Regions from separate parts of the Bacillus sp. NPDC094077 genome, predicted to be linked through region 3. Evidence: riboswitches for the same ligand, from Rfam matches in the RefSeq annotation. Region 3 holds a riboswitch; each other region holds the start of a gene.
What was found. A riboswitch is a leader RNA that binds a small molecule or an ion and turns the genes downstream of it on or off. The one in region 3 is predicted to bind lysine.
Positions count from the first base shown of each region.

Region 1: another riboswitch for lysine. It lies ahead of ACQKNR_RS22395 (aspartate kinase); the one in region 3 lies ahead of ACQKNR_RS23630 (amino acid permease).
Region 2: another riboswitch for lysine. It lies ahead of ACQKNR_RS18080 (amino acid permease); the one in region 3 lies ahead of ACQKNR_RS23630 (amino acid permease).
Region 4: another riboswitch for lysine. It lies ahead of lysA (diaminopimelate decarboxylase); the one in region 3 lies ahead of ACQKNR_RS23630 (amino acid permease).

Region 1 covers NZ_JBNNUF010000011.1:93,965-99,188, forward strand. Annotated here, with positions in the region: gene asnA (aspartate--ammonia ligase) at 1-422, shown strand, start outside; gene ACQKNR_RS22395 (aspartate kinase) at 651-1,880, opposite strand; lysine riboswitch at 2,082-2,268, opposite strand; gene ACQKNR_RS22400 (DoxX-like family protein) at 2,461-3,369, shown strand; gene ACQKNR_RS22405 (DUF4166 domain-containing protein) at 3,374-3,985, shown strand; gene ACQKNR_RS22410 (YndJ family protein) at 3,991-5,224, shown strand, end outside.
Region 2 covers NZ_JBNNUF010000007.1:147,849-153,072, forward strand. Annotated here, with positions in the region: gene gapN (NADP-dependent glyceraldehyde-3-phosphate dehydrogenase) at 1-167, shown strand, start outside; gene racE (glutamate racemase) at 219-1,046, opposite strand; lysine riboswitch at 1,247-1,428, shown strand; gene ACQKNR_RS18080 (amino acid permease) at 1,575-2,999, shown strand; gene ACQKNR_RS18085 (ABC transporter permease) at 3,060-4,259, shown strand; gene ACQKNR_RS18090 (hypothetical protein) at 4,418-4,621, shown strand; gene ACQKNR_RS18095 (MDR family MFS transporter) at 4,672-5,224, opposite strand, start outside.
Region 3 covers NZ_JBNNUF010000013.1:41,510-46,733, reverse strand. Annotated here, with positions in the region: gene ACQKNR_RS23650 (aminoglycoside phosphotransferase family protein) at 1-449, opposite strand, end outside; gene ACQKNR_RS23645 (VOC family protein) at 464-1,261, opposite strand; gene ACQKNR_RS23640 (sulfite exporter TauE/SafE family protein) at 1,468-2,361, shown strand; gene ACQKNR_RS23635 (GNAT family N-acetyltransferase) at 2,383-2,844, opposite strand; lysine riboswitch at 3,200-3,392, shown strand; gene ACQKNR_RS23630 (amino acid permease) at 3,505-4,974, shown strand; gene ACQKNR_RS23625 (iron-sulfur cluster biosynthesis family protein) at 5,092-5,224, shown strand, end outside.
Region 4 covers NZ_JBNNUF010000003.1:372,652-377,875, forward strand. Annotated here, with positions in the region: gene pssA (CDP-diacylglycerol--serine O-phosphatidyltransferase) at 1-635, opposite strand, end outside; gene ACQKNR_RS10650 (LTA synthase family protein) at 817-2,703, opposite strand; gene ACQKNR_RS10655 (DUF3888 domain-containing protein) at 2,958-3,353, shown strand; lysine riboswitch at 3,443-3,624, shown strand; gene lysA (diaminopimelate decarboxylase) at 3,804-5,120, shown strand.

The sequences.
Region 1 (5,224 bases), on a different contig from region 3:
AACATGCAATTGCGAAAGAACACGGTGCAGTCTTTATTATCGGAATTGGTGATGTGCTTCGTTCAGGTGAAAAGCACGATGGACGCGCAGCTGATTATGATGATTGGAAATTAAACGGTGACATTTTATTCTGGCACCCAGTACTTCAATCTTCATTCGAACTATCATCAATGGGAATTCGTGTTGATAGTAAATCACTTGATGAACAATTAACGAAAACGGGTGAAGACTTCAAACGTGAGTATGATTTCCATAAAGGTATTTTAGAAGACGTACTACCATTAACAATCGGCGGTGGTATTGGACAATCAAGAATGTGCATGTACTTCTTACGTAAGGCACATATCGGTGAAGTTCAATCTTCTGTATGGCCTGACGATTTACGCGATGCTTGTAAGAAAGAAAACATTCATCTGTTTTAATAATAGAAGTGAGAGAGAATAGCTCAAATATAGAGCTATTCTCTCTTTTTTATTAAATGCGAACTTTTTTTGAAAATATTTTCACTTCAGCAATGTATATTTCAGTAAAAGTTTTTTATAAAACATCACTTACTTTTTTGTCACTTTACACTATGCAAACAGCTTTTTATTTAATAGGAAGGAAATAGATTAATATGATTTTTTATAAGCTTTACTGAAAATATTAAATTAGCCCATGTGTACTAAAGGTTCAATTTTCGCCATAAATGATTGATGAAGTGCTTCAACACCTGTTACTAAATGAAGGCGGTCGATAACGACAGACACTTTAATTTCTGATGTACTTACCATTTTAATATGAATATCTTCTTCTTTTAAAGTAGTGAACATATTAGCAGCAACCCCCGGATTAGATACCATACCAGATCCTACAATTGATACTTTTGCTAAATGATTTTCATGTTCTACAGACCCATAGTGAAGAGTTTCTTGATATTGTTCTAACACTTCTAAAGTCTCTCTTAAATCATTAGAGTGAATTGAGAAGGAGAGGTGAACAGTTCCTTCATTTGTAATACTTTGAATAATAATATCTACATTAATATGTGCCTCTGCTAATGTAGAGAAAACTGTTGAAAGTGAACCTTGTTCTAATCCTTTAATTGTAACGCGTGTAATATTATCTTCAAATGCAATACCTTTAACGATTGATTGTTGTTCCATGTTACATTCTCCTTTTACAATTGTTCCGTTTTCTTGTTCCATACTTGAGCGAACTTCTAAAACGACATTATGATTTTTAGCAAATTCAACAGCACGTGGATGTAATACACCAGCACCGAGATTTGCAAGCTCTAACATTTCGTCATAAGAAATTTCATCTAATTTGTAAGCATCTTGTACAACTCGTGGGTCTGTCGTATATACACCTGTCACATCTGTATAAATATCACATTTTTTCGCTTTTAATGCCGCCGCTAATGCAACAGCTGTCGTATCAGAACCACCACGGCCAAGCGTTGTAATTTCATTTTCTTCACTGATTCCTTGGAAACCAGCTACGATAACAATCGTACCTTCAGCAAGATAAGACTGAATTCGATCTGTATTAATATCAGTAATCCGTGCACTACTATGTACAGATTCAGTCGTAATACCAGCTTGCCATCCTGTTAATGAAATTGCGTTATAACCTTTTGCTTGTAGTACCATTGTTAATAATGAAATAGTTACTTGTTCTCCTGTCGATAGAAGCATATCCATTTCACGTTTGCTTGGATTTTCAGCAATGGCGTTAGCAAGTGCTACAAGTTCATCTGTACTTTTCCCCATTGCTGAAACGACAGAGACAATGCTATGACCTCGTTCATATTCTTCAATAATTAAATTTGCTACATGTTGAATGCGTTCAATGCTCTCGACAGAAGTACCACCAAATTTTTGTACAATCGTTTCCATTACGAATTCCTTCTTTCGTCCATTTTTAAGAATAGATTAGGACATATACAAATCCCAATATTCCTGTAGTTACCAGAGAGAAAAGCAAAAAACACCATCTCAAATAAGTGAGGATGGTGCTGTTACAGGAAAAGGGAAACAGAAAACGGAGCTAATAAAAAAACCGCCAAAAAAGGAATATCATAAAGATGATATCTCTTTTTTGTAGATAGCTCTTCATACGCACACGTCTGTACATATGACAGTTCTGTTTCTATTCGAAAACAGCCCCAATTGATAAATGCAGAGAAATTTATCAATTTCGGCAACACTTCCTTTCATCTAATTTCATAGACATCTCTGTGTCTCCATTAGAATACTCATAAGTATTGCAACCTCTATCTCACGTTTTAGGCGAGAGTGTTTGATTTATGAAGTTGTTGGTAACATTTGTTTTATAATAATTTAAATTTTTCAGGGAATCAAGTGTTTTATATATATTTTCAAAATTCTTTCTTTTCCGAAAAAAAGTTTGTGAAAAATGTAGCAAAATAAATTTATTATATGTACATTAAAAATATAGAGTATAGGAGGTGGAAGCATGAAAAGGAAAAGGTCTATTTATGTTGCGACAGAGATGAAAACAACAATGGAGAAATTATGGGAATATACGCAAGAACCAGACATACATACAGAGTGGGATGCTCGTTTTACTGAAATTTCTTATTTAGAGAAGAAAGAGGGAGAACCGCAGAAGTTTTTATATAAAACAAAGATCGGTTTTGGACTTGAAATAGCCGGAGAAGGGGAATCGATAGGTGAAATAAGAAAAGAAACTGGTGAACGGATTTCTTCTTTGAAATTTTGGACAGAAAATACATTATCACTTATACAAATAGGGCGTGGTTATTGGAAGTATACACCGCATAAAGAGTGTATTCATTTTGAAACGCAATATGATTATGATACGAGATTTGGTCATATAGGAAATGTGATCGATTCATATATGTTTCGTCCTTTATTAGGATGGGCGACAGCATGGAGTTTTGACGCTTTAAAATTGTGGCTAGAAAAGGAGCTGCATCCTAGTCTACTAATTAGAAGAACGATTACGTATTGGCTCGTTTGTTTTTTATTTGCTTTCGTATGGATATATCAAGGGATTGTCCCAAAAATAATCTTTAGCCATCCAGAAGAAGTGAAGATGCTTTCAATACTAATTGGGTCGAATGAGAGTAGTATTTTTATACTTAAAATAGTTGGGTTGTTAGAAATAATATGGGGTGTTATGTGGTTATTGCCACTTCAAAAACGAAAGTTGTTTATATTACATATTGGTATGTTAATAGGTTTAACTATAGTGGCAGGATTTACGAATATCGCAAGCTTTACACAACCGTTTAATCCAATTACATTAAACCTCCTTTTAATAGGATTATCGATTGTAGGTTATATAAATAGCTTTGATTTGCCAAGCGCAAAAAATTGCAAGCGGATGAGAAAGGGATAAATGTATGGCTAATATTTACGAAAGACTATTAGGGGATTCTTATAAGAAACTTCATCCAAAATTACAGAAACGCTATGAGATTACAGAAGAATATAGCTTCATCGGAGAAGGGAAGATGGATGAAATTTACGGAGGTTCTTTTTTCGTTAAAATGATATTAAAAATTGCATCGAAGTTCCGAATGTTTTTTTCTGAGCGGGGGCAAGAAGTTCCGTTTACGATACATAATTCCGCTGAGCGGGATGAACATGGAAATGAATTTGTACGGTGGAATCGTACCTTTTATTTTCATAATAAGAAAAGATATTTTAACGCCGTTATGCAGCTGGATGAAGAAGAAAATAAAATTGTTGATTATTTTGGTGAACCACATTTACTCGTTTCTACATTGAATTTTTATATTGATGATATGGGGGCAATGCATATTTCTTCTTCTAAACAATGGTTTTATATGTTTAGAAGAAAAATACCATTACCGAAATTTTTATACGGAGAAGCAAAAATTGTTGAAAGCTATGATGAAACACTACAATGTTTTCTAATTCATGTACAAGTACGAAATCCGTTAATTGGGTCACTATTTTCATATAAAGGAACATTTGTGGAAAGGAAATAAACGAAATGAAAAATATAATATTTGGACTTGCTTGTTATATTGTTTTTCTAATATGTGAGTGGTCGAATATAAATCCTGTTGAAGCAATTATATTATTATCTGTTTTATTATTTATACCGATGTCTTTTTGTATTATTGATAAAAAAACAAGAAATGAATCGTATTTATTATTGTATAAATTCGTATCGTTTTTATATCCAGTTGCAGCAATTTGTGCAATGCTAGCTTTCGTAACAAATCATTTTGTTTTTGCACTCCTTTGGTTTATATATACAGGAATTATCGCGTTATTTGGTGTTAGTAGGTTGCTAGAAAGAGGATGGAAGCCTTTAGAAGAAACAGCTATAGATAGTGCGTTTATTTATTTGTTTTTAGGAGGTTTTTGGTTTTTTGCTTCAGTATGGAAGCTTAAAATTATGAATTTTAGTTCAGATATAGTTTTACTTACAGCTGCACATTTTCATTACTCAGCATTTCTATTACCACTATCAGTTGGATTACTTGGAAGAATAAGAGAAAAGAGAAGTAAACTTTATGATGCTATTACACTTATCATCGTTATTTCTCCAATGACAGTTGCTATAGGAATTACATATTCGAGGATATTTGAATTTTTTGCAGTTGTGCTATATTTATGTGCTATTTATGGATATGGTATTTACGTTTGGCGAACGAAATTTAATTCGATTACTGCAAAGGTGCTCTTAATTATTTCGTCAAGTACGCTCATGGTAACGATTATGTTCTCGCTCATATACTCATATGGAAATTTGAAACAAGTAATGACAATTACAATTGCACAAATGGTTTGGATTCACGGTGTTGTAAATGGAATTGGAGTAGCGTTACCGGCATTTGTCGGCTGGATGGTTGAAAAGAGTGTTCCGAATTATAAATATTACGGGAAACCCATGAGCCAATTAAAAGGGAGTTCTACAGTCGGAGAGATGTTTTTACATAATCAAAACGTAATAGATAGTAAAGAATATAGTGGAATAGTTGAAAAAATGAATGATTTCCATAGTGATACATTTCATAAAACGAAGATACCTGTAAGTATTATTCAATTTTATGAGAATACGAAAGAGTATCATTTACAAGCAAACATTAGCTGGGCACGTTGGTTTCGTCCATTCGCATCTTGTTATGAAAAAATAAGTAAACGTGTAGGACAAATACATTTAGGAATGGGCGACAAGTGGGAAACGATGCATGGCTCTATCGTTAGTGTTATAGATG
Region 2 (5,224 bases), on a different contig from region 3:
CGAACAAAATCGAAACTGGTTCTGTTCAAATTAACGGCCGCACAGAGCGCGGTCCTGACCACTTCCCATTCATCGGTGTAAAAGGTTCAGGTATGGGCGCACAAGGGATTCGTAAGAGCCTTGAGTCTATGACACGTGAAAAAGTAACTGTATTAAACTTAGTTTAATCTTATAGGTGGAAGCTGATCTTATATTAGATCAGCTTCTTTTTATGCAATTTAGTTCACAATTTGTTTTTCCATAGGCAAATTTACACATTCTACAGAAATTTGATACCCTAGCCAACGCTCAGCAATATGTTCAAATGATGAAACAGAGCCTGTTGTAAAAAATCGATGCTTCGGATTCAGATTCTCAGACAAAATTCCTTGATGTTGTAAAATCGTGCTTAACTCTATCGCTGTTTCTTCTGCAGAACTAATAATCGTCACATCTTCTCCTAATTCATTTTTTATGTAGGACTCTAAAAGTGGATAATGGGTACAACCAAGAATTAACGTATCTATTTCCTCTTTCGTTAATGGTAATAAAGCTTGTTTCACTTGTTGCTTTACATATGCTTTATCCCCTAATTGATTTTCTACAACTGTAGCTAAAGTTGGGCAGGCATGGCTATGCACTTCTAAATATGTATGGAGCTCGTGCAACGCTTTTTCGTACATATTAGACTGTATCGTACCTACAGTTCCAATTACTCCAATTTTCCCTTTCTTTGTCACTTTAATTGCCGCTCGTGCTCCCGGATGTATAACACCAATAACTGGGATGGATAGCGCTTCTTGCAATGAGGACAATGCTGCAGCTGCACCTGTATTGCATGCTACAACTAGAGCTTTTAATGGAAACTGTTTGAGAAATTCAACCATTTCAAATATAAAAGATTCTACCTCCGCTACACCTCTTGGCCCATACGGACAACGCTTATTATCACCAATATAGTAAATGCTCTCTTTAGGCAATTGACGTATAATCTCACTCGCAACTGTTAATCCCCCAACCCCTGAATCTAATACACCTATTACAGAACTTTTATTAGATGCATACATACACTTCATCCCCTTCTCTATCTTCTAGCGCCAATAACATTTATTATATTATGAAAATTCAAAGATTGTATATTATTGACCCTACCTTTAATAACAAACTCTTCTCTATAATCTGATTATTACCATATCCATTGACGTATAAAAATACATTTGTTACTCTTAAATACGTTAATTTAATATTTAAATCCTCATTCGTATCTCGGTGAGGTAGAGGTTGCAATCATTAAGAGTATCATTTCAGGAGATGTAGTGGCATTGATGAATGAATGAGAAAGGAATGGTTGCCGAAGTAAGTCGTGTCCACCATGCACGCTTGCTGGGTCTGCATTTAATAAGTGCAGAACTGTCACAAACGTTTCGTTTGTGGAGAGCTATCGAGAGATATGTCGTGGGTTTCTTATAAGATAGAAAGCATGTAGCGGCAGATTACGTGCTTTTTTTGTTTTGTTTGGAACTTCTCTTCCCTAATAGGAAGACATACATATCTCCTCGCTTGACTTGGTTATACTAACTTTGGAGGTATTTTCTATGCAACAAAAAAAATGGGGCTTTTGGGTACTAACAGCTTTCGTTGTCGGTAACATGGTTGGCGCTGGTATTTTCATGGTGCCAAGTACGTTGGCACAAACAGCAAGCCCTCTCGGTGTCACTTTAGCTTGGTTAACAACAGGGTTTGGTGTTTTGATGCTAGCTCTTGTTTTCGGTAATTTAGCAATTCGTCGTCCTGATTTAACGACAGGACCACAAAGTCATGCATATGCTTTATTCTCATCACCAAAAAAGAAAAAAATGGCTGGTTTCAGTATGGTATGGGGATATTGGGTTGCAAACTGGGCAAGTAACGTTGCCATCATTACATCATTTGCGGGATATTTATCACTCTTCTTCCCGATCATGAAAGATACACGACTACTATTTTCAATCGGTTCTTTTAACGTAGAAGTCGGTAAACTCATTACATTTACTATTTGTTCCATCTTACTATGGGGAACTCATGTTATATTAACAAACGGTGTAAGCGGAGCTGGAAAACTAAACTTCTTAGCAACAACAACGAAAGTAACTGGATTCCTTTTATTCATCGTCGTTACTTTATTTGCATTCGAAGCTTCTAAGTTTGGACAATGGTACACACCGATGATTGATAAATCAGGTGTATCACACGGTCTCCTTTCACAAGTAAATTTAGCTGCTCTTACAACGCTTTGGGCATTTATCGGAATTGAATCAGCCGTTCTTTTATCAAACCGAGCTACCTCTCCAAAAACAGTAAAACGTGCAACGGTTGCAGGATTACTAATTACAGTTGCAATTTATTTAGGAATTACTATTTTAACAATGGGTGTACTTCACGTTGATAAATTACAAGCTTCTGAACGTCCATTAGCAGATGCATTAAACGCTGCAATGGGTCATGGCGGCGGGAAACTTATGGCATTACTTGCTCTTACTTCCCTATTTGGTTCCATCTTAGGCTGGATTTTATTAAGCTCAGAAGTACCGTATCAAGCAGCAAAAGAAGGTTTCTTCCCTTCCTTCTTCACAAAAACAAATAAAAACGGAAGTCCAATTTACTCATTACGATTAACAAACATTATGTCGCAAGTGTTCTTATTCTCAACATTATCAGGAACCATTGCGGAAGCCTATACATTCGTTATTACCGTATCAACTTTAGCTTATCTCATTCCATATCTCGTTTCACCAATCTTCCAGTTAAAACTAGTCGCTACTGGTGAAACATATAAAAATGAAATGCGGGCAAGAATTATGGATGGCATAGTCGCCGTTATTGCACTTTGCTATGCACTATGGGTTATTAAAACTGGGGCATCCGATATAAAAACATTCCTTCTCGGAATTGGTTTATTCGTAATCGGCTTTGCCTTCTATCCGTTAATGAATCGTGACCAAAAAAAAAATAACGAAAAGAAAAACGAGCAAATTGCATAACGCAATTTGCTCGTTTTTTCTTTTGTAAAACATATATAATAGAACAAAGAGGTGAAAAACATGTCAATCGAATCGCTATGGAGCAGTCGCTTCCAACAACATATTCAAAATATCATTACATACTTTGCACGTATGATTAACGGTTTATTATATAGCTTTATCTTTATTTCATGCGTCGGTGCATATTATTATGCTCAGTTTCTAAAAACATCTCCTTCTAAAGGAATATCTTTAATACTCATAACGGTCGTACTTACATTCATTATCACGAGATGCCCAATTCGTACATTTATTCAAAAGCCTGATGCTGTCTATTTGCTTGCACTAGAAGAGAAATTAACATCTTATTTTAAAAAATCTCTTCTATATAATTACATCATTCAGCTTTTCCCACTCATATTTACGTTCCTTATTCTCGTACCGCTTGCTATGCAATCATTACAATTAACTGTACCTTTCTTATGTACCATCTTTATTATTTTAATGATTACGAAAGCTTGGAACATGTACATACATTGGATGTGGCGTGATAGTCATGAAAAAAACATATGGCTGATCATTCGTATTGCTTGTAACGCACTAATTATTTACATACTGTTTTATACAGCAAATGTAATCGTATTAGGCGGATTACTCTTACTTCTTGCTTTCCTGCTTCTATATACGAAAAAACAACCTACAAAACGAATACCGTGGGAGTACATAATCGAGCAAGAAGAAAAATTGGACATACGCTTTTATCAATTCGCCAGCATCTTCACCGATGTGCCGCAGCTAAAGAAACAAGTAAACAGTAGAAAATGGCTTACAAATTGGATTGAACCGTTACTACATAAAAAACAGGCTACTTTCTTCTATTTACATACACTATCGTTTTTACGGGGGAATGATTATTTCGGTATATATATTCGTTTGGGGTTGATCGGTGCCTTCACCCTATATTTTGTTCCGAATATATACGTAAAAGGTGCTATCGCTTATATCGTCCTATATATGATATCTATGCAGCTTCGTTCTCTGTGGAAATATTTTTCAGGAAATATTATTGTAGAATTATATCCGATTGATACTGAAGAAAGAATGAAGCAATTTCTTAGCTTAATCTTCATATTGCTAGTCATTCAATTAGCTGTGTTTTCAGTTGTTATATTCATTGCCACAGGACAATTACTGCATGCTTTAATTATTATGGTAATTGGGGTACTCTGGATCAAATTTATTATTTTCCCCAAAACAAAGAAACGCATTTCTTCATTTTAACGAAAAAGAGGCTGTATACAACAGCCTCTTTTCTCGTCCTAAAATTTCTTATCACTATTCATAGGCATTTCTCATATAGTGAAAATGACTATATAATTCCTATCCATAAGTTAAATAATGATTTCGCACATATAAATAAAACAGATGGGAGCTTAACTATGAACAATAATCCGCCTTCTCCGCCCCAAGATAACTCCGAAAACAATAGCCGTGACATTACACTACAAACATTACGGGTCATTGGACTCATCGTTCTTATTAGTGGTTATATACTCGTCGCTCTCTCAGAAGTAGGTGAGCTGAAAACCTTATTAACAAGCCCGAATGCCAATCCTAATTTGGCTGAAGTTGATCCGTTTTAATAGTTATGTAAAAAGCGAACCGAGTATAACTAGTTCGCTTTTTATATAGTTTATCCAATCTGAGAAACATTCCCTTCACCCTGATACTTCTCTTTCCCTATCGCCTTCATAAATAATACAATACTGCTCATACCAACGATAAAATACAGGACGCTCATTCCCCAAGATGCAAGAAATGAACCTAACATAACTCCTAATGCACCGTTCATTTTCGCCACTTGAAAGACCATCCCGTTAATCGCCATATACGAACCTCTTGCCTCGTTTGGCACCATATCTGCCATAATAGATTGGCGAACTGGCACATACATCATCTCTCCTACCGTTTGGAAAAGCCCTGCAATTAATAAAATCCATAAGCCATTGCTCGTTCCGAGTATTGTAAATCCAATTGTATAAATGAATAAGCCTACATATAAGATTTTCAAATCATTGAAGCTTTTCAGCATTTTAATAACAAGCGCTGAACATAACACAACTAAAATGGTATTCTCTGCTGATATCCAGCTCAACATTCTTATACCTGTTAAATCAAACGTAAAACCATTTCCGAAGAAAAAATGCACTGTTTCAAATTCCTTCTGCAAGCGTACCCCTAAATAA
Region 3 (5,224 bases):
AAGTATCTTTCATATTTACTCCATATAGACAATTCCCAAGAATTACTTGTACCCACTTTTTTGACTAAATGAATCGTTTTTAGCACTTCTCCAGCCCTTTTTCCAGCCCTATACTGTTCTTCGATAGATGTAGTTTTTAATGTGTCTTCGCCATCTGATCCATCAATCCACTCAAAAACTTGTACACATTTTTTAAATTCGGTAAGGCTTATAAAATGAATTAATTTTGGCATGGGAATACGTAATGACTCTAGCTGCTTCATATATTCATATTCTTCCTGCTTCCGTTCAAAATATGAAGCATCGCATATTTTTATAAAATACGTTTCTCCACTCTCTAATTCAATTTTATATTTCTCATCAAGCGAAAAACCTTTTGAAATAACAATCGCTCTTAAAATAAGAGGCCAGTCTAGTTTTCTTTCTATCGCCTTTAGAATTGTCTCCACAAAACTCACCTCTATTAATAAATGTACAAACTACCTAACACTTCATGCTCTCGTTTATTTTCCCCTTTAAACTCCACAGCAAAAGGATATTCACCACGTTTCTTCAGGCGTTCTTTCACTAATCCTTCCCCAATCGGTGCACAAAACTGTACTTGAATGTCACCAAACGATACACTTTGACACTCAGCATTCCACTCTTCATTTCTTATAATTGAACTTACTGTTAGCCCCATTACTTCTTTCCATTTCCGCACAGTTTCTCGAACATTTTTTACTGCATAATGAATCGTTTCAATTTGTTGCACTTTGTTTTTATGTTCAGCGATCGTCCCCGTTTTACGTAAATCGATTCTTCTTTCTTCATCTGTTTCATTCCACTGTATAAAGAAAGGTAATTTCGGTCCGTTCTCTTCCTGTTTTACAAATAACATTTTCCATTCTAAAAGCCGGCCATCTTTCCTCATACGTTTCCCTTCAAATGGTCCTATCGTATGTATGCCGTACTTACTAAACTTAACTGCTAGTTCTTCAATTGCATCTGTTCGAATTGCGATTTGCAGCATTCCTTCTCCATTTTGTAATTTCACTACTGTTTCCTGTACTAATGGATTTTCTGCTTCTTTCGCTTTTTCTTCATGCTGAACTGCTAAAAATTCTATATATGATAAATCAAAGTAACATAAACTATTCCACGTACCCCAGTTTGTATGTTGTCCACCTAACGCAGTATGAAATCCTTGTGCCTGCATTTGTTTTGCCGCTTCCTCCGGTGTACAATGCACTGCATGAACGAGATGATCAAAAGTTAACATGTCTTTCTCCCCTTTCTCTCCATCCTTTTATTGTATATTTTATTTTTCTTTCATTCAATTCTAAAAAATTAAAAGCCTAGTTGATTTATAAGATTAATATGTATTATAATAAAACAAATTTATATATTGCTGATTGGAAAAACCAAAGGCACTTTTCTCATACGGGAAAAGTGCTTTTTTCATTTATTATTACAGGGGGATTATTTATGCAGAAGTTAATTGTCTTTGCTATTATTGGATTTTTCGCTCAATTGATTGATGGGGCACTTGGAATGGCGTATGGGATAACGTCTTCCTCTTTATTATTAATGTTTGGTATTGCACCAGCCGTTGCTTCCGCATCCGTTCATTTAGCTGAAGTCGTTACAACTGCGGCTTCTGGCGCATCTCACATCAAATTTGGAAACGTTGATAAGTATATAGTTTCTAGACTTACATTACCAGGAGCAATTGGCGCATTTGTTGGGGCATGTTTTTTAAGTAATTTACCTGGCGATGTGATTAAACCGTACATTTCAATATTTTTATTCACTTTAGGGGTTTATATTTTATTACGATTCATTATTCAAAAACAAATTGTCACTTCCAAAAAACGCATGTCTGCCAAACAACTTGTGCCACTTGGCTTATTCGCTGGATTCGTCGATTCAACTGGCGGCGGTGGCTGGGGCCCGATTACAACGCCTGTACTTCTGGCAAGAGGAAATGAAGCAAGAAAAGTTATTGGATCTGTAGATACGAGTGAATTTCCTGTTTCGCTCGCTGCAACAATTGGATTTTTCATTTCACTTGGCTGGGAACAAGTAAGCTGGGTTTGGGTATTTGCCTTAATGCTTGGCGGGATTATCGCTGCTCCAATTGCTGCATGGTTAGTACGCATCGTTCCACCTCATTTACTTGGGGTATTAGTTGGTGGTCTTATTATCTTTACGAATATACGTACACTACTTACAACATTTAAAGTGGATCCAACTATTATTTCACTTTCTTACGTGGCAGTGGGTCTCGTCGTTATTATCTCTATTTTCATTGCTGTCCGTAACCATTCAAAACATTCGACAAGGGGATACTCAACAGATCAAAAACAAATGTTACCATAATTACAAAAAATATCGCCCGATTTACTTCGAGCGGTATTTTTCTATTTTCCAATTGATCATCGTTTCTGTAGTATTTACTCTTTTCATATGTAATTTCTCTAATACACGAATCGAGCTATTATTTTCAAGGAGTGTCTCTGCAATAATTACATCTACCTCTCCTGTCTGGAAAGCCCACTTTATTAATTCATCTACAGATTCTGTAGCATACCCTTTATTCCAATATTTCTCAATAAATCCATAACCAATTTCTACTGTATGACTCTCGTTCGGTCTCCCTTTAAATCCTATATCACCTAAAACGATGTCATCTTCTTTTCGAATCACATACCAAACACCCCAAGGTAATAAAGCTACTTCTTGTTTTACATTTTCTACATGCCCTACAATATGCGGACCGCTATTGTATCCTTGCTTTTCAGCAATGCGAAGCTTCTCTTCTGTACATGGCACTATATATAGCCTTTCCGTTTCTAATTTCATCACAAATTCCCCTTTTCAATTAAACAATGCTTCAATCTTACTACAAAAATGCAGAATATTCACTCTCTATTTTTACGCACGCCACACATTCAATAGTAATGTCGAATTATATTTTCTGAATTTTCTTTTTATTTTAAAGGATTTTTCAGTATTTTTTGCGAAACATTTGTATAACAATTTTTTTCTTTACCTATCACTACATAAAAGTAGGCTCGGGTGGAGTTTTGCAAGCGTTTCCTAAACAATAACCGATATTTTTTGACTTTTCCTAACAAAATTCCTTGCAATATTTTCAGAAAGTCATTACAATTGCCATATATTAAAAATCTTAGCAATATATAAATCCTCATCAATCCGATGAGGTAGAGGTTGCGACTTTTAAGAGTAGAACGGACGAGACACAGAGAATGTCATCGACTCCGTTTGAAAGGAATAGTTGCCGAAGTTTATATTTCTTCTCTGGAACTATAAGCTGGGGCTGTCTCCGAAAGGAACAGAACTGTCACGTTTACAAAATTACCGTGTAAACGTGGGGTGCTATCTTAACGGAAGGGTATGATGGGGTGGTTATTTGTGAAACGTTCCGCCAAATTCCTTTGGCGGTTTTTTGTATTTTTCTCCCCCGCTCCTTCCCATCTTACAAGAAAAGGAGTGTTGAACATGAATAGCGCAACGAATCAAACAACTACCTCTGAAACGCAAACTACAAAAGGAAAAGGTGAATTAAGACGTGGTTTAAAATCCCGACACCTTACGATGATTTCTCTCGGTGGTACAATTGGTACCGGATTATTTCTTGCCAGCGGTAGTGTCATCCATACAGCTGGACCTGGCGGTGCACTAGTTGCATACGCCGCAATTGGAATTATGGTTTATTTCTTAATGACAAGCTTAGCTGAACTCGCAGCTTACATGCCTGTTACTGGATCTTTTAGTACGTATGCAACAAAATTTGTTGATCCATCACTTGGTTTTGCACTTGGATGGAACTACTGGTATAACTGGGCGATTACGATAGCTGCTGAACTGGCAGCTGTATCATTAATTATGAAATTTTGGTTTCCAAATACTCCCTCCCTTATTTGGAGTGGATTATGTTTAGCTATTATTTTCCTTTTAAACTATTTATCTGTTAAAGGGTTTGGTGAATCTGAATATTGGTTCGCACTTATTAAAGTAGTTACTATTATTATCTTTTTAATTGTCGGTTTTATGATGATTTTCGGAATTATGGGCGGCGAATCTGTTGGATTTAAAAACTTCACTGTTGCAGATGCACCATTTAACGGCGGCATTATGGCAATTATCGGTGTATTTATGGCAGCTGGTTTCTCATTCCAAGGTACTGAATTACTTGGGGTAGCTGCTGGTGAAACGTCTGATCCAGAACGTAATATCCCGAAAGCAATTCGTTCGATCTTTTGGCGTATTCTTTTATTCTATATCCTTGCGATTCTCGTTATCGGTTTATTAATTCCTTACACAACTGATAGCCTTGCCGCAAGTGATGTAACAGTAAGTCCATTTACACTTATTTTTGAAAAAGCGGGCGTTGCCTTTGCTGCTTCTGTTATGAACGCTGTTATTTTAACTGCAGTACTTTCTGCTGGTAACTCTGGTATGTATGCATCAACTCGTATGCTTTGGGATTTAGCTCGTCAAGGAAAAGCACCAAAGTTTTTAGGAAAATTAGATAAACGCGGTGTACCTGTTAATGCATTAATTGCAACATCAATCGTCGGTAGTATTGCTTTCATTGCTTCTTTATTCGGTGACGGCGTTGTATACATTTGGTTATTAAACGCATCTGGAATGTCTGGCTTTATCGCATGGGTTGGAATTGCAATTAGTCATTATCGTTTCCGTAAAGCGTATATCGCACAAGGAAAAGATTTAAAAGACTTACCTTATAGAGCAAAATGGTTCCCGTTCGGTCCAATCTTCGCATTTACACTTTGTGTAATCGTAATTTTAGGTCAAAACTACGGCGCATTTATGGGCGAATCAATCGATTGGAACGGTGTACTCGTTTCTTACATCGGTTTACCACTCTTCTTAGTACTATGGTTAGGATATAAATTTACTAAGAAAACGAAAGTCATTCCACTTGATAAATGTGAACTGAAATAAAGTAAAGCGAGCAAACAGTTCATGTTTGCTCGCTTTTCATTGCAATGCTTCTCCCTTTCCTATTTCTTCTGTTTTTGACATAATGAGATGAGAAATAAAAATAAAGGTTGGGATTACATGAACATTCGTATTACCGATGAAGCAAAAGCAGCTATACATAGACTAGAACGTGAAGACAAAAAAGTCATTCGCATTAGAGGAACAATGACAAACTCTTGTAGCATTTTCGTTGATGTGGATTTAATTTGGG
Region 4 (5,224 bases), on a different contig from region 3:
TATAGTGGGATGGCAATGAATAAGAAAACAGAAAAATTACCAAACCCTGTTTGATACATTGTGATAATGATTCCAACTAAAAATAGTGTAATAATGATGCTATATCGTGGAATTGGTACATCTTTTAAACTTGGAATACGAATGCGGCTCACCATTAAAAATGCGAACGTTACAAATACTGTAATAAGAACGATTTTTGGAATGGTATGTGAAAATAATGTTAAGAAAGCGACAAGCCCTCCCGCTGCTGTGATCGGAACTCCAGTGAAATATTTCATTGAAGTAGAAGATGGTGTTACATTAAATCGTGCTAAACGATATGCTCCGAAAAGAGGGAATAATCCCGCTATGTATAGTCCGATGATTCCGTAGTTTGAGAAAGATGTGTAATACATCAAAACAGCAGGTGCTGCACCAAATGTTACGACATCCGCAAGCGAGTCCAGCTCTTTTCCCATTTGTGAATCAACACGTAATAAACGAGCAACACGACCATCAAGACTGTCTAACATCATCCCGATAAGTACTAAAATAGCAGCTGATTTATAATATCCTAAAGATGCATAGCCGATTGATAAAAATCCGCTATATAAATTTCCGAGCGTAAATAAATTTGGAATAGCTGCTCTATACAAAATCTGATCCCTTGCTTTCTGTTATAAATTATTAATTAGTGTATGAAAGTTTACTTATTTTATCATACCATAAATTTCTTCCTCATACGAAAGAAATTCCCAATTTGTGAAAGATTTCATAGAAGAATAATGGGGGGAAATAAGTAAAAAAGAAGCAACTTATATAAAGTTGCTTCTTACACTATTCAAATTTTGTTGTCATCGTTCCAGTTTTATATCGATTGTTAGGATCGAATCGTAATAAATCTCCATAAATTAGTTTGTCAGAGAATTTTAATTCTGTTTTTGCTTTTTCAATATAAGGTTGACATAGTGTTATATCAGTTGCTTCACCCGTACTTCTTTTATAGCACATATTTTTTGTATAAACATAATCTTCCGAAACAAAGCTACCATCTCGCATTACCATTAGTGGATTTTTTTCTTTAATAAATAAGTCAGTTCCAAATTCAACTGATTGATTTGTTTTAATACCAAGTAAATGAAGTAGAGTTGGTTTGATATCAATTTGACCGGATACTTTAGAAATAACTTTTCCTTCTTGACCAGGCACATGAATAATAAGAGGGACACGTTGTAATTGCATCGAATCAAACGGTGTAATAGTGTCTTTCCCAAGGAACTGAGCCATAGCCGCGTTATGGTTTTCGGAAATGCCATAATGATCTCCATAAATGACAATAACAGAATTGTCATATAGTCCTTCTGCTTTTAATTGATTAATAAATAATTTAAGAGCTTCATCCGTGTAACGAACTGTAGGGAAGTAGCGATTTAAAACGCCACTTTCCGAATTAAACTCATCCACATATTGATCTTCTGGATTTAGAAGAAACGGAAAATGGTTTGTTAAAGTGATAAATTTTGTATAGAACGGTTGCGGTAAAGATTTTAACTTTGGAATAGATTGTTCAAAGAACTCTTTATCTTTTAATCCCCAACCGACAGACATTTGTTCCGTGCCTACGTAATCATTTAAGTTAAAGTAACGATCATATCCAAGCGCAGGATACATTACATCACGATTCCAAAACGCTTTATCGTTTGAATGGAATACAGCGGAAGAATAGCCATATTTTTTTAATTGTTCTGGTGTGGCGGTATATTCATTTGTTGCATGAGTAAAGAATACAGAACCACGATCTAGCGGATAAAGTGAGTTTTCAACAATAAATTCAGCATCAGAAGTTTTACCTTGTCCCGTTTGATGATAGAAGTTATCGAAATAAAAACTATCTTTAATAAATTCATTTAAAAATGGAGTAATCTCTTTTCCATTTATTTTTTTATTAATAACAAAACTTTGTGTAGATTCCATTGAAATTAAAATTACATTTTTACCTTTTGCAGCTCCAAATAAGTTTTTATCAACCTGCTTATCTTTTGCGTCTGTATAGTTTTTAATTTCAGAGAATCCGTCGCCACTTGCAAATACACGCTCAGCCGAAGACTTAGATTGAAGTGTAATATCAAAGAGATGATATGTGTATAAACCTAAATTTTTCACGACAGTTTGACGGTCAAATGAACGTGAGAACATTTGTGGTTTATAAATAACTGACACAACAATTTGTAGTGCTAATAACGCTGTTACACCACTAAAGAAAGTTCGTTTTTCTGAGCGGGAAAGTGGTGTTTTATCCCCAAATGATGGGAACTTACGCGAAATAAACATTAAAATAATTGCGTCTGCAAATAAAAGTAATGTTTTATACGTAAAGAGTTCTTTTATGCTCGTCCCTAAGTCAGCCATATTATTTGTTTGGAATAAAACCGGGAAGGTAACGAAATCGTTATAAAACCCATAAAACATTGCATTTCCAAATAAAATAAATGACAGTATAAAACTGATTCCAATTATAATTCGGTTTCTGTGCTTAGATGCAAATAAAGCTAAGCCGAAAAATAAAAGTAATGAAGCTAGCGGGTTAATAAAAAGCATAAATTCTTCAAAGAAGTTATCAATTTTAATATCAAACGCTAGCTTGTACACGATATATGTTTTAATCCATAATAAAACGACTGCAACGAGTGCAAATCGTAATTTTGGAAACAGATTTTGTAGCATAATATACTCCTCTCCTAAAAAGCATGACGGTTCTTGTGAGCTCGTCTGAATAGTGCCTCACTTTATATATACGAACAGTCCTTTATTATTATGATTATTATACTATGAGTATCATTATACGAAAATAAAAGAGAGTTGTGGACTTTTTTATAATAATTGAGTAGAAAAAGAGCAGTAGGAGAAAATAAAATGGAATTTCTATGTATGATAATTATCGTGCGTAGAAGGAATCGCGTAATAATACGGAGGTTATAATGCGAAAATTATTCTATTTTATAGTGTGCAGTAGTGTTATACTTTTTGCTTCACCGGGTGTGTCAATAGCTCAATATGATACACCTCTTATGGAAGACGCACTTTATTCTGTTTTATTTCCGAAAATAAATAAAGCAATTGAAAAACAATATGGGAGCCTGAAACCTTATCAATGTCCTAAAATCATTAGTTTAAAAAAAGTGTATAGTGGTACATATTTATTCCGAGCGGTTATTGAAGTGACAAAGTATGAACAGGTCGGTGGAAAAATTGTTCCGCCATTTGAAAAAGTAACAATTACGTTTAATAACGAAGAAGGCGAATGGGAAGTTGTAAAGTTTTCAGTAAAGCGCTTACCAGATGATACGAAACTAAACTGTAAAAAAACAATATAAAAAATTGTTTGACAAATAAAATGGTCCTTTGGTATTGTTAATAGCAACAATTAGATGTTTGAAAATTAAATAGACTTACCTCATCTACTCTCAAAGGTAGAGGCCGCGATAGGAAAGAGTAAGCTATGGGAGATTTAGTGGAATCTGTGATCATAGGTTGAAAGGGACTATTGCCGAAATATAAGAATGACCACCTTATTCATATATTGGGACTGCATTGAATAAATGTAGTACTGTCATAAGATTTATTTTATGGAGAGCTATTTGGAGATGTTGATGCGGTTTCTTATTTGAGAAGATAACAACTCGTTTATTTTTTCAATATATATTTTTCCTAATAAGAAACGCGTGTGAACATTGTTCCGCGCGTTTTTTGTCTATCTAAAAGCGTGCTGCAATGAATAGAAGATTGGGGTTATGAGTTTTAGAGGAAATAAGGGAGGAATTCAAATGTATTTACACGGCACAAGCCGAATCAATGGGCAAGGACACTTAGAAATTGGAGGGTGCGATACGACGCAGCTCGCAAAACAATACGGAACACCACTTTATGTATACGATGAAGAGTCTATTCGAGGGAAATGTCGTGCGTTTCATCGTGCTTTTAAAGAAAGTGGTTTCTCTTATCAAGTAGCATATGCAAGCAAGGCGTTCTTGTGCATGGAGATGTGCCGAGTAGCTTGTGAAGAGAATATGTCATTAGATGTCGTTTCTGGAGGAGAGTTATATACAGCACTCCAAGCAGGATTTCCAGCATCGCGTATTCATTTTCATGGAAATAATAAAACAGAAGAAGAGATAGTGATGGCTCTTCAGGCAAATATCGGTTGTTTTGTAGTAGATAATTTCTTTGAACTAGAAGTTTTACATGATTTAGCAGTAGAACATGGGAAATTTGTGAACATATTAATCCGTGTTACGCCTGGAGTAGAGGCACACACACACGAATATATAACAACAGGCCAAGAGGATTCGAAATTTGGATTTGGTGTTTCAAATGGTCAAGCAATGCAAGCGATTGAGCTAGCATTACAAAAGTCAAATTATAATGTGTTAGGAATTCATTCACATATCGGATCACAAATATTTGAAACAGCTGGTTTTGTTCGAGCAATTGAAGTTCTTCGCCAATTTTTAGAAGAGGTGAGAGAACAAACAAACTATGTAGTAAAAGTGTTGAATGTGGGCGGCGGATTTGGTATACGTTATACGGAGTCGGATACACCATTAACACTTGAAACGTATGTTCATGCCGTAACAAGTACGATAAGAGAACAGTTTACACAATGCGAATATCCGCTTCCAGAAATATGGATTGAACCAGGTCGTAGTATTGTAGGTGATGCCGGAACAACACTTTATACAGTCGGATCGGTGAAAGATATTCCTGGCATTCGGAAATATGTTTCAGTGGATGGTGGAATGACAGATAATTTAAGGCCGGCTCTATACGGAGCTCGTTATGAGGCAATGTTGGCGAATCGAGGAAATGATGGAAATGAGGAGCTCGTTTCAATTGCAGGAAAATGTTGTGAGAGTGGAGATATGTTGATTTGGGATATTCATCTACCGAAAGTTGCTTCTTCTGATTTACTAGCAATTTCTTGCACTGGGGCATATGGGTACTCGATGGCGAATAATTATAATCGTATTTGTAGACCAGCCGTCGTCTTTGCAAAAGGCGGAGCATCACAAATTGTTGTAGAACGCGAAACGTATGAAAATATTATTGGAAACGATCGCATACGTATTAAAGAGCTTGCTTAAATGTGAAAAAGGAGTTGTTCGGATGGGCAATTCCTTTTTTATAAAATAAAATAATTAAAATATATCGGAAAACTAGGATTGAAAAAAATCAGAATTGTGATAAA